2 regions of the Promicromonospora alba genome follow, and region 1 is predicted to be linked to the other one. Evidence: riboswitches for the same ligand, from Rfam matches in the RefSeq annotation. Region 1 holds a riboswitch; the other holds the start of a gene.
What was found. Region 1 has a riboswitch for FMN ahead of pnuC (nicotinamide riboside transporter PnuC). Riboswitches for the same ligand answer to the same signal wherever they lie in the genome.

Region 1 (4,404 bases):
CGGGGGTCCGGCGCGGGCCGCCACCACCGATGAGCACGGGGATCCTGGACTGCTGGGGCTTCGGCAGGGCCGGTGAGTCGACGATCTCGTAGTGCTCACCGGAGAACGAGAACTTCTCCCCCACCGGGGTGCCCCACAGGCCCGTGATGACGGCGAGCTGCTCCTCGAGGATGCCGAACCGCTTGTCGGGGAACGGGATGCCGTACGCGCGGTGCTCGGCGCCGAACCAGCCGGTGCCGAGGCCGAGCTCCACGCGGCCGCCGGACATCTGGTCCACCTGTGCGACCTGGATGGCGAGGACGCCGGGGTGGCGGAACGTCGCCGAGGACACCAGCGTGCCGAGCCGCACGGTGGACGTGTCGCGGGCGAGGCCCGCGAGCGTGATCCAGGAGTCGGTGGGGCCGGGCAGGCCGTCGCCGTCGCCCATGGCGAGGTAGTGGTCGGACCGGAAGAACGCGCTGAACCCCAGGCGCTCGGTCGCCTGGGCGACAGCGAGCTGGTCGTCGTACGTCGCGCCCTGCTGGGGCTCGGTGAAGATACGCAGGTCAAGAGTCATGACCTCAACCTTGCCACGCTCTACCGACGTCGGCTGCGGGCGACCAACGCGCTCAGTCGAAGGCGGGGTCCGTCGCGCGGGAGCGCTTGATCTCGTAGAAGTACGGGTACCGCGCGAGCGTCACGGAGGCGTCGAACAGGGCTGTCGCCTCCTCGCCGCGCGGGATGCGCGTGAGCACCGGGCCGAAGAACGCGACGCCGTCGACGTGGATGGTGGGCGTGCCGACGTCGTCGCCGACGGGCTTCATGCCGGACTCGTGGGAGGCCGCGAGCGCCGCGTCGTAGTCGGAGGACGTCGCCGCCGCCGCGAGGTCGGCGGGCAGGCCGGCCTCGGCGAGCGCCTTGACCGCCACCGCGTCGAAGTCCTTGTTCTGCTGGTTGTGGATCCGGGTGCCCGCCGCGGTGTAGAACGCGGAGAACGCCTCAGGGCCGTGGTCGGCCTGGACCGCCGCGGCGATGCGGCCGATGCCGCGTGACCGCTCGATGCGCGCCCGGTACCCGTCGTCGATGTCCCGGTCCTTGTTCAGCAGGTAGAGGCTCATCAGCTTGAAGGTCAGGTCGACGTCGCGGAGCTGCGAGACCTCGAGGGCCCAGCGCGACGTGATCCAGGCGAAGGGGCACATGGGGTCGACGTAGACGTCGACGACGGGCTTGGCAGCGTTCTCGGTCACGCCCGCAGACTACGCTCACTGCGTGACCGGGATCCGTTGGGCGAGTCTCGCCACCGTCGTCGGCGGTGGGGTGATCTTTCTGGTGTGCCTTGTCGGAGTTGTACTGGGTCATCCGTGGTCGGCGGTACCCGGTGGCCTCGGCCTCCTGATGGCCGTGCGCGAGGTGCGCTACCTGCACAGACTGCGGTCCGGCAAGATCTCGAGCCCGGAAAACTAGGGCCTTGACCGCCACGTATCGCTCAAGGATTTTTCCCGCAGCCCGAGGGGTACGCGGTAGCCTGCCTGGCATGACCGCCGTCCGTACCCACACGCATGCGCAGGCAGTAGACGTCGCGGTGGACCTGTTCACCCGGCAGGGGTACGAGGGGACCACCGTCGAGGAGATCGCCGACGCCGCAAAGGTCAGCCGGGCCACGTTCTTCCGCCGGTACCGCTCGAAGGAGGACGTGGTCTTCGCCGACCACGAGCTCCTGCTCGAGGAGGTGGTGGTGATGCTCGCCGCCACCCGCCCCGACGCCCGCACCAGCGAGGAGTCCGGGCACGACCTCGGCCGTGCCTGGGACCCGGAGATCGACCCGTACCTCGAGGTGTGCCGCGCGGCACGCATGGTGTTCGACCACCATGTGGGCCAGCGCGAGACGTCGCTCGCCCGGTACGCCCTGCTGCAGCAGGTCCCGGCCCTGCGCGACCGTGAGCTCATCACCACGCACCGCTACGAGCGGGCGTTCACGCACTACCTGCGCGACACGCTGCCGCCGGAGCGGTCGACGTCCACGGCGTCGATCGCGTTCGCGGCGTCCGTCGTCGCCGTGCACAACGCGATACTGCGGCGCTGGCTGCGCACGCCGTCGCTCGAGCTGCGGCCCGAGCTCGAGGAGGCGTTCGCCGATCTGCGGCGGGCCGCCGTCCTCGGCGCCGGCGGCAACGCTCCGGTGGGCGGCGGGGCGCCGTCGGGCCGCCGTGTGGTCGTGACCGTCGTCTCGGGCGGGGCTGGGCCCGACGAGGTGGCTCGCGCGGTCCGGGAAGCGCTCGCGTAGCGAGCTCACCCGGCGTCCGCGGCAGAGACCCTTCCGGCCGGGAATGACGCCGTGGCATCCTGTGTTCCGCAAGCAGCAGTGCAGTAGTTCAAGTGCAGCAGATGCACACGTGCTCCGGGGTCGGTGAAATTCCGAGCCGGCGGTGACAGTCCGCGACCCGGGTCGCTCCTTCGGGAGGGGCTCGGTTGACCTGGTGAAACTCCAGGACCGACGGTTAAAGTCCGGATGGGAGGAAGCACGTGCGGCGCGCGCCGTCACCCTTCGGGGTGCCCTCTCGCGTCGTCGTCGGTGTCCTTGTGGCGCGCCGACCCTCACCCCGGAGTCCCCGTGTGCGGACCTTCGGAGAGGGAAGAGACATGGACTGGTTCCGCGCCGCCTATGACGCGACGTTCCTGGTTGCCGACCAGCAGATCTACTGGCGCGAGGTCATCGGCAACCTGTTCGGGCTGGCGTCGGCGCTCGGCGGCCTGCGCCGCAAGGTCTGGGCCTGGCCCGTCGGCATCGTGGGCAACATCCTGCTCTTCACGGTGTTCATGGGCTCGTGGTTCGGCGACGCGACCCGAGCGGACATGCTGGGCCAGGCCGGCCGCCAGATCATGTTCATCGCCGTCTCGATCTACGGCTGGTACCGCTGGCGCCAGACCCAGCGGATGGGCGGCGTCGGCACGGTCGCCGTGCACCCGCGCTGGGCCTCCTGGCAGGCCCGCGTGGGCCTGGTGACGGGCATGTTCGCCGGCACGCTGCTCCTCACCCCGCTCTTCCGGGCCCTCGGCTCGTACGAGCCGGTCTGGGCGGACGCCTGGATCTTCATGGGCTCCGTGCTCGCGACCTACGGCATGGCCAAGGGCTGGGTCGAGTTCTGGCTGATCTGGGTGGCCGTCGACCTGGTCGGCGTCCCGCTGTTGTTCTCGGCCGGGTACTGGGCGACCGCGCTGATGTACGTGATCTACGGCCTGTTCACGCTGTTCGGGTTCTTCGCGTGGTGGCGGATCAGCCGCCGTGAGACCGCGGAGCCGGACGAGGCGGCGGTCGCCGGCGCGTGAGGGCGTAGCGTCGGGCTCCGTGACCTCACGGGACCGCACGGCCAGGATCGGGATCGTCGGCTCGGGCTTCCGTGCCCGGACCATGCTGCGGGTGCTGCATGCGCTGCCCGACCGCTTCGAGGTGGTCGGCGTGGCCACCCGCAACGCGGCGGACCGCGCGGAGCTGGCGGCCCGCGGCCTTCGCGCCGCGGGCCTGCCCGGGCTCCCGGCACCCGCCTACGCCTCGGTGTCCGAGCTGCTCGCCGGCGGCCGGCCCGACGTCGTCCTCCTGACCCTGCCCGCCGGCGCGGCCCAGCCGGTGATCCGCGACCTCGCCGAAGCGGGCGTCCCCGTCCTGACGGAGACACCCGCTGCGGGCACCGTCGAGGAGCTGACGGCCCTGCAGCGGCTCGTGGACGACGGCGCCTGCGTGCACGTCGCCGAGCAGTACCACCTGGAACCGCTGGTCGGGGCGCAGCTCGCGGTCGCCGGCTCGGGACTGCTGGGCGCCGTGACGGACGCGCACGTCGCCGTGGCACACGACTACCACGGCCTCAGCGTGCTGCGCCGGGCCCTTGGCATCACCTTCGAGGACGCGGTGATCACGGCCCGGCGCGATGCGCGCCGCGTGCTGCCGAGCCCCAGCCGCGCGGGCGACCCCGAGGACCTGGACCTCGTCGACACGGTGCACGCGACCGCGTGGCTGGACTTCGGCGGCCGCCTCGGCACCTACGAGTTCGACGACGTCCAGTACCGCTCCTGGGTCCGCTCCCCCGCGCTGTCGGTGCGTGGTGAGCGCGGCGAGCTGCGCGACGACGTCGTGCGCCGCGTCGGCGCCGACGGGCTCCCCCGGCGTTCCACGCTGGAGCGGGTGGCCGCGGGCGGGGCCGGCAGCCACGAGGGCCTGTTCCTGCGCGGCTACACGCTCGACGGCGGCTGGCTGTACCGCAACGAGTTCCGGCCGGCCCGCCTGCCCGACGACGAGCTGTCGATCGCGCGCATCGTCGCCGACATGGCCGACCACGTGCTGCACGGGGCGCCGTCGCCCTACTCCGTGGCCGAGGCCGCGCAGGACCAGTACCTCCAGCTCGAGGTGCGGTTGGCCGCGGCGTCCGGCGA
Region 2 (4,404 bases), on a different contig from region 1:
CGGCGCGAACGCGAGCAGGTGGTTCTGCTCGAGCGGGAGCGACTGGCCCGGGACCTGCACGACGTCGTCGGGCACCACATCTCGGCCGTCGCGGTGCGGGCACAGGCCGGACTCGCGGTGTCGCAGACCGATCCCGGCGCGGCTGCCGAGGCTTTGCAGGTGATCGAGGAGCAGGCCTCCCGTGCGCTGGCCGAGATGCGCACGCTGGTCCGCGTCCTGCGGTCGGACGAGCTCGTCCCTGGAGAGGACGGCGGCGACGGGGCGGACGAGCTCGCTCCCGGGCCCACGCTGGCCGACGTCGAACGCCTCGCCGACCCCACCGTGCCGCGCGTCGAGGTCAACCTGGAGGGCGACCCCGCCCTGGTCTCGGCGGCCGTGGGCGGTGCGGTACAGCGCATCGCGCAGGAGTCGGTCACGAACGCGCGCCGTCATGCCCGGGGCGCCACCCGGATCGCGGTCCGCGTCACCGTCGATGAGACGTCCGTCCGGCTCCGGGTGTCCGACGACGGCGGTGCGGCGGTCTCTCCGAGCCATGGCGGGTACGGGCACGGCGGCTACGGGCTGGCCGGGATGCGCGAGCGCGCGGCGCTGCTGGGCGGCACGCTCGACGCCGGGCCCGGCGCGGCCGGCTGGACCGTCGAGGCGATCCTCCCGCTCTCGGGCGCCGCATGACTGCCGGGCGCACAACTGCCGGGCGCACAACTACCGGCAACATCAGGGTCCTCGTGGCCGACGACCAGGAGATCGTCCGTACTGGCCTCACCATGATCCTGAACGCCCAGGAGGGCATCGAGGTCGTCGGGCAGGCCGCCGACGGCCGGACCGCCGTCGAGCTCGCACAGCGGTTGCGTCCGGACGTCGCCCTGCTCGACATCCGGATGCCGGACGTCGACGGTATCGAGGCGACCAGACTGCTCGCCGGCCCCGCTGTCGCGGACCCGCTGGCGGTCGTCGTGATCACCACGTTCGACCTGGACGAGTACGTGTACGCAGCCCTGCGCGCCGGGGCTCGCGGTTTCCTGCTCAAGGACGCCGGACCGGCGCTCCTGGCCCAGGCGATCGAGGCCGCCGCGTCGGGTGACGCCCTGATCGCCCCGAGCGTCACCACGCGCCTCCTGCGCGCCTTCGCCGACGCCGGCCCGCGCGACCTGCCCGCCCAGCCGCTGGACCCGCTCACGGCGCGTGAGGAGGAGGTCCTGCTGGCGGTGGCCGGCGGCCGGACGAACACCGAGATAGCGCGCGAGCTGTTCGTCACGCTGAGCACCGTGAAGTCCCACGTCGCGAACCTGATGACCAAGCTAGGGGCGCGCAACCGCGTGGAGGTGGCGCTCTGGGCGTACGACACGGGGCGGCTCCGTCCCGCGCGCCCCACGCGCGAGCACTGACGCGGGCTGCACCCGTACTCTCGGCGACTCGTACTTTCGGCCAGGACGAGACCGGTCCGCGGGCCCATGACCTGCGTGGGTCGGGCGGAGCAGGCTCGCACCATGACCACATCCCAGGTGCGGACCAAGCCCACCAGCCGCCGCCAATGGCTCGTTCCCGCAGGCCTTCTCCTGCTCGCGCTCGTTCCCGCGCTCGGCGGTGCCGCACGCGTCTCCGAGCTGGCCTCAGACCCGGCGCTCACCACTGACAACGCGCGGTTCGTGACCCAGCCGATCCCGGTTCTGGTGCACATCGTCTGTGTGACCGTCTACAGCATGCTGGGCGCGTTCCAGTTCGTCCCGAGCCTGCGGCGCCGCAGCTGGCACCGGCTGGCGGGCCGCGTCCTGTTCCCCGCCGGGCTCGGTGCCGCGCTGACGGGGCTCTGGATGACCGCGTTCTACGACCTGCCCACCAAGGACACCGTGGTCGTCAACGGGGTCCGCTACGTGGTCGGCGTCGTGATGGTGGTGTCGCTGGTCCTGGGCGTGCGCGCGGCGCTGCGGCACGACTTCGTAGCGCACCCGGCATGGATGATGCGGGCCTACGCGCTGGCCATGGGCGCGGGGACGCAGGCGCTGCTGATCGGTCCGTACATCGCGGTGGCGGGTATGCCGGGTCCGGTCGTCAACACTGTGCTCATGACCGCTGCGTGGGTCATCAACGCGGCGGTGGCCGAGTGGGTGATCCGTCGTCGGCGGATCCCGGCCAGGGTGTGACGCAAGCCATGCCGACGTCCGCGAGGTTTGTGGCATGCTGGCAGGCAGCAGTACGCACACACGTGCTCCGGGGTCGGTGTAATTCCGAGCCGGCGGTTAAAGTCCGCGACCCGCGTCCTCCGCGAGGAGGACCGGTTGATCTGGTGAAACTCCAGGACCGACGGTGAAAGTCCGGATGGGAGGAAGCACGTGCGGCGTCGCCGTCCCTCGGGGCGTGCGTCGTCGTGACGTCGTGCGCGCGGGCAGGGCCGGCCGGCCTCGTCCGCGCTCCCGTCGTCCACCCCGGAGCACCGAAGCTCGGGGAGGACAGCATGACCCAGCCACCGCAGGGACGCGCCGCGGCATATGCGGCAGGACCCGCCGGAGCGCGCTCTCCCGCGGCCACGACGTTCGAGGCTACGACGTTCGAGACCACGACGCTCCGGACCGCCATGCGCCGCGCTCTCGCGCTGGCCGCGCAGGGCCCTGCATACGGCCCGAACCCGCGCGTCGGCTGCGTGCTCCTCGATCCGGCCGGTCAGCCGGTCGCCGAGGGCTTCCACCGCGGTGCGGGCACGCCGCACGCGGAGGCGGCGGCGCTGGCCGCCGCCCGTTCGCGTGGCGTCGACCCGCGGGGCACGACAGCGGTCGTGACGCTCGAGCCCTGCGCCCACCACGGCCGTACCGGCCCCTGCGCCGACGCCCTGATCGACGCGGGCGTCGCCGCGGTGCACGTCGCGGTCGCCGACCCGAACCCGGTGGCGACCGGTGGCGCGGCCAAGCTGCGCGCCGCGGGGATCGAGGTGACGACCGGCCTCCTCGCCGACGAGGGGGAGGAGCTGCTGCGCCAGTGGCTGCACGCCGTCCGGACCGGACGCCCCTACGTGACCCTCAAGCTCGCGACCAGCCTCGACGGACGGGTCGCCGCCACGGACGGGACGAGCCGCTGGATCACCGGCCCGCAGGCACGGGCCCACGCCCACACGATCCGCGCGCAGGTCGACGCGATCGGCGTCGGCACGGGGACCGCCCTGACCGACGACCCGTCGCTCACCGCACGGACGATCGACGGCGGCCTCTTCGAGCACCAGCCGCTCCGGGTGGTCGTCGGCCGCCGCGCGGTGCCCGACGGCGCTCGCCTGCGCGGGCCGGGCGGCGCCCTGCTGCACCTCCCCGAGCACGACCTCGGAGCGGTGCTCAGCCAGCTCGCGGAGCGCGAGGTGCGCCACCTGCTCGTGGAGGGCGGCCCCACCCTCGCTACCGCTCTGCTCGCCGCCGACGCCGTGGACGAGCTCCACGCGTACGTGGCGCCCGTGCTGCTCGGCGCGGGCGCGACCGCAGTCGGTGACCTGGGCGTCACCACGATCGGCGACGCCGCACGCTTCACCACCCACGACGTGACCCGGCTCGGCGACGACGTGCTCCTGGTAGCGCGCCGCGCCCAGCACGCTCGGCCCACCGAGGCCACCGAGTCGGTCCAGCCAGTCCAGCCCGGCCGGCCCAGCCGGCACCCCAAGGAGGAGATCTGATGTTCACCGGAATCATCGAGGAGCTCGGCTCCGTCGTCGCGCTCGACCGTCCCGACGGTGACGACGGTGCGGACGCCGTCGTGACCGTCGCGGGCCCGCTCGCCGCGTCCGACGCCCGGCCCGGTGACTCGATCGCCGTCGACGGCGTGTGCCTCACCGTCGTCTCCGTGGCGGACGGCTCGTTCGTCGCGGAGATCATGCCCGAGTCGCTGCGCCGCAGCTCGCTCGGGGGCCTCGTCCCCGGTTCCGTGGTGAACCTGGAGCGCGCACTGCCTGCGAACGGCAGACTGGGCGGGCACGTGGTGCAGGGACACGTCGACGGCATGGCGACGCTGGTGCGCCGCACGCCCGGCCCGCGCTGGGACGACCTGGAGTTCTCCGCGCCCGCAGCCCTTACCCGGTACATCGCGGAGAAGGGCTCCATCGCGCTGGCGGGAGTCTCGCTGACCGTCACGTGGGTGTCCGACGACGGCTTCGGGGTCTCGCTCATCCCGACCACGCTCGCCGCGACGACGCTCGGCAGACTGGTCCCGGGCGACGTCGTGAACGTCGAGGTGGACGTGCTCGCGAAGTACGTCGAGCGGCTCCTTGCGGCGGGGGCGTCGGTGCCGGGCGGGACAACCGCGGCGGACGCGGCGGCCGGCCTCGGCGACCTGACCGGGGCGGCACGATGAGCGCGGGCGGGACGGTGCACGTCATGCACCAGGACGCCGTGGACACGGGCCTCGTGGAGCGGGCCCTCGCCGAGCTCGCCG

Region 2: linked by a shared signal. The riboswitch ahead of ribD (bifunctional diaminohydroxyphosphoribosylaminopyrimidine deaminase/5-amino-6-(5-phosphoribosylamino)uracil reductase RibD) and the one ahead of pnuC (nicotinamide riboside transporter PnuC) in region 1 are both predicted to bind FMN.

What each region holds. Positions count from the first base shown of each region.
Region 1 covers NZ_JBHSFI010000008.1:94,851-99,254, reverse strand. Annotated here, with positions in the region: gene ACFO6V_RS22995 (LLM class F420-dependent oxidoreductase) at 1-556, opposite strand, end outside; gene ACFO6V_RS22990 (DsbA family protein) at 609-1,226, opposite strand; gene ACFO6V_RS22985 (hypothetical protein) at 1,249-1,443, shown strand; gene ACFO6V_RS22980 (TetR/AcrR family transcriptional regulator) at 1,514-2,263, shown strand; FMN riboswitch at 2,369-2,506, shown strand; gene pnuC (nicotinamide riboside transporter PnuC) at 2,620-3,306, shown strand; gene ACFO6V_RS22970 (Gfo/Idh/MocA family protein) at 3,326-4,404, shown strand, end outside.
Region 2 covers NZ_JBHSFI010000001.1:204,499-208,902, reverse strand. Annotated here, with positions in the region: gene ACFO6V_RS01025 (sensor histidine kinase) at 1-672, shown strand, start outside; gene ACFO6V_RS01020 (response regulator) at 669-1,385, shown strand; gene ACFO6V_RS01015 (DUF2306 domain-containing protein) at 1,488-2,141, shown strand; FMN riboswitch at 2,200-2,334, shown strand; gene ribD (bifunctional diaminohydroxyphosphoribosylaminopyrimidine deaminase/5-amino-6-(5-phosphoribosylamino)uracil reductase RibD) at 2,573-3,649, shown strand; gene ACFO6V_RS01005 (riboflavin synthase) at 3,649-4,323, shown strand; gene ribB (3,4-dihydroxy-2-butanone-4-phosphate synthase) at 4,320-4,404, shown strand, end outside.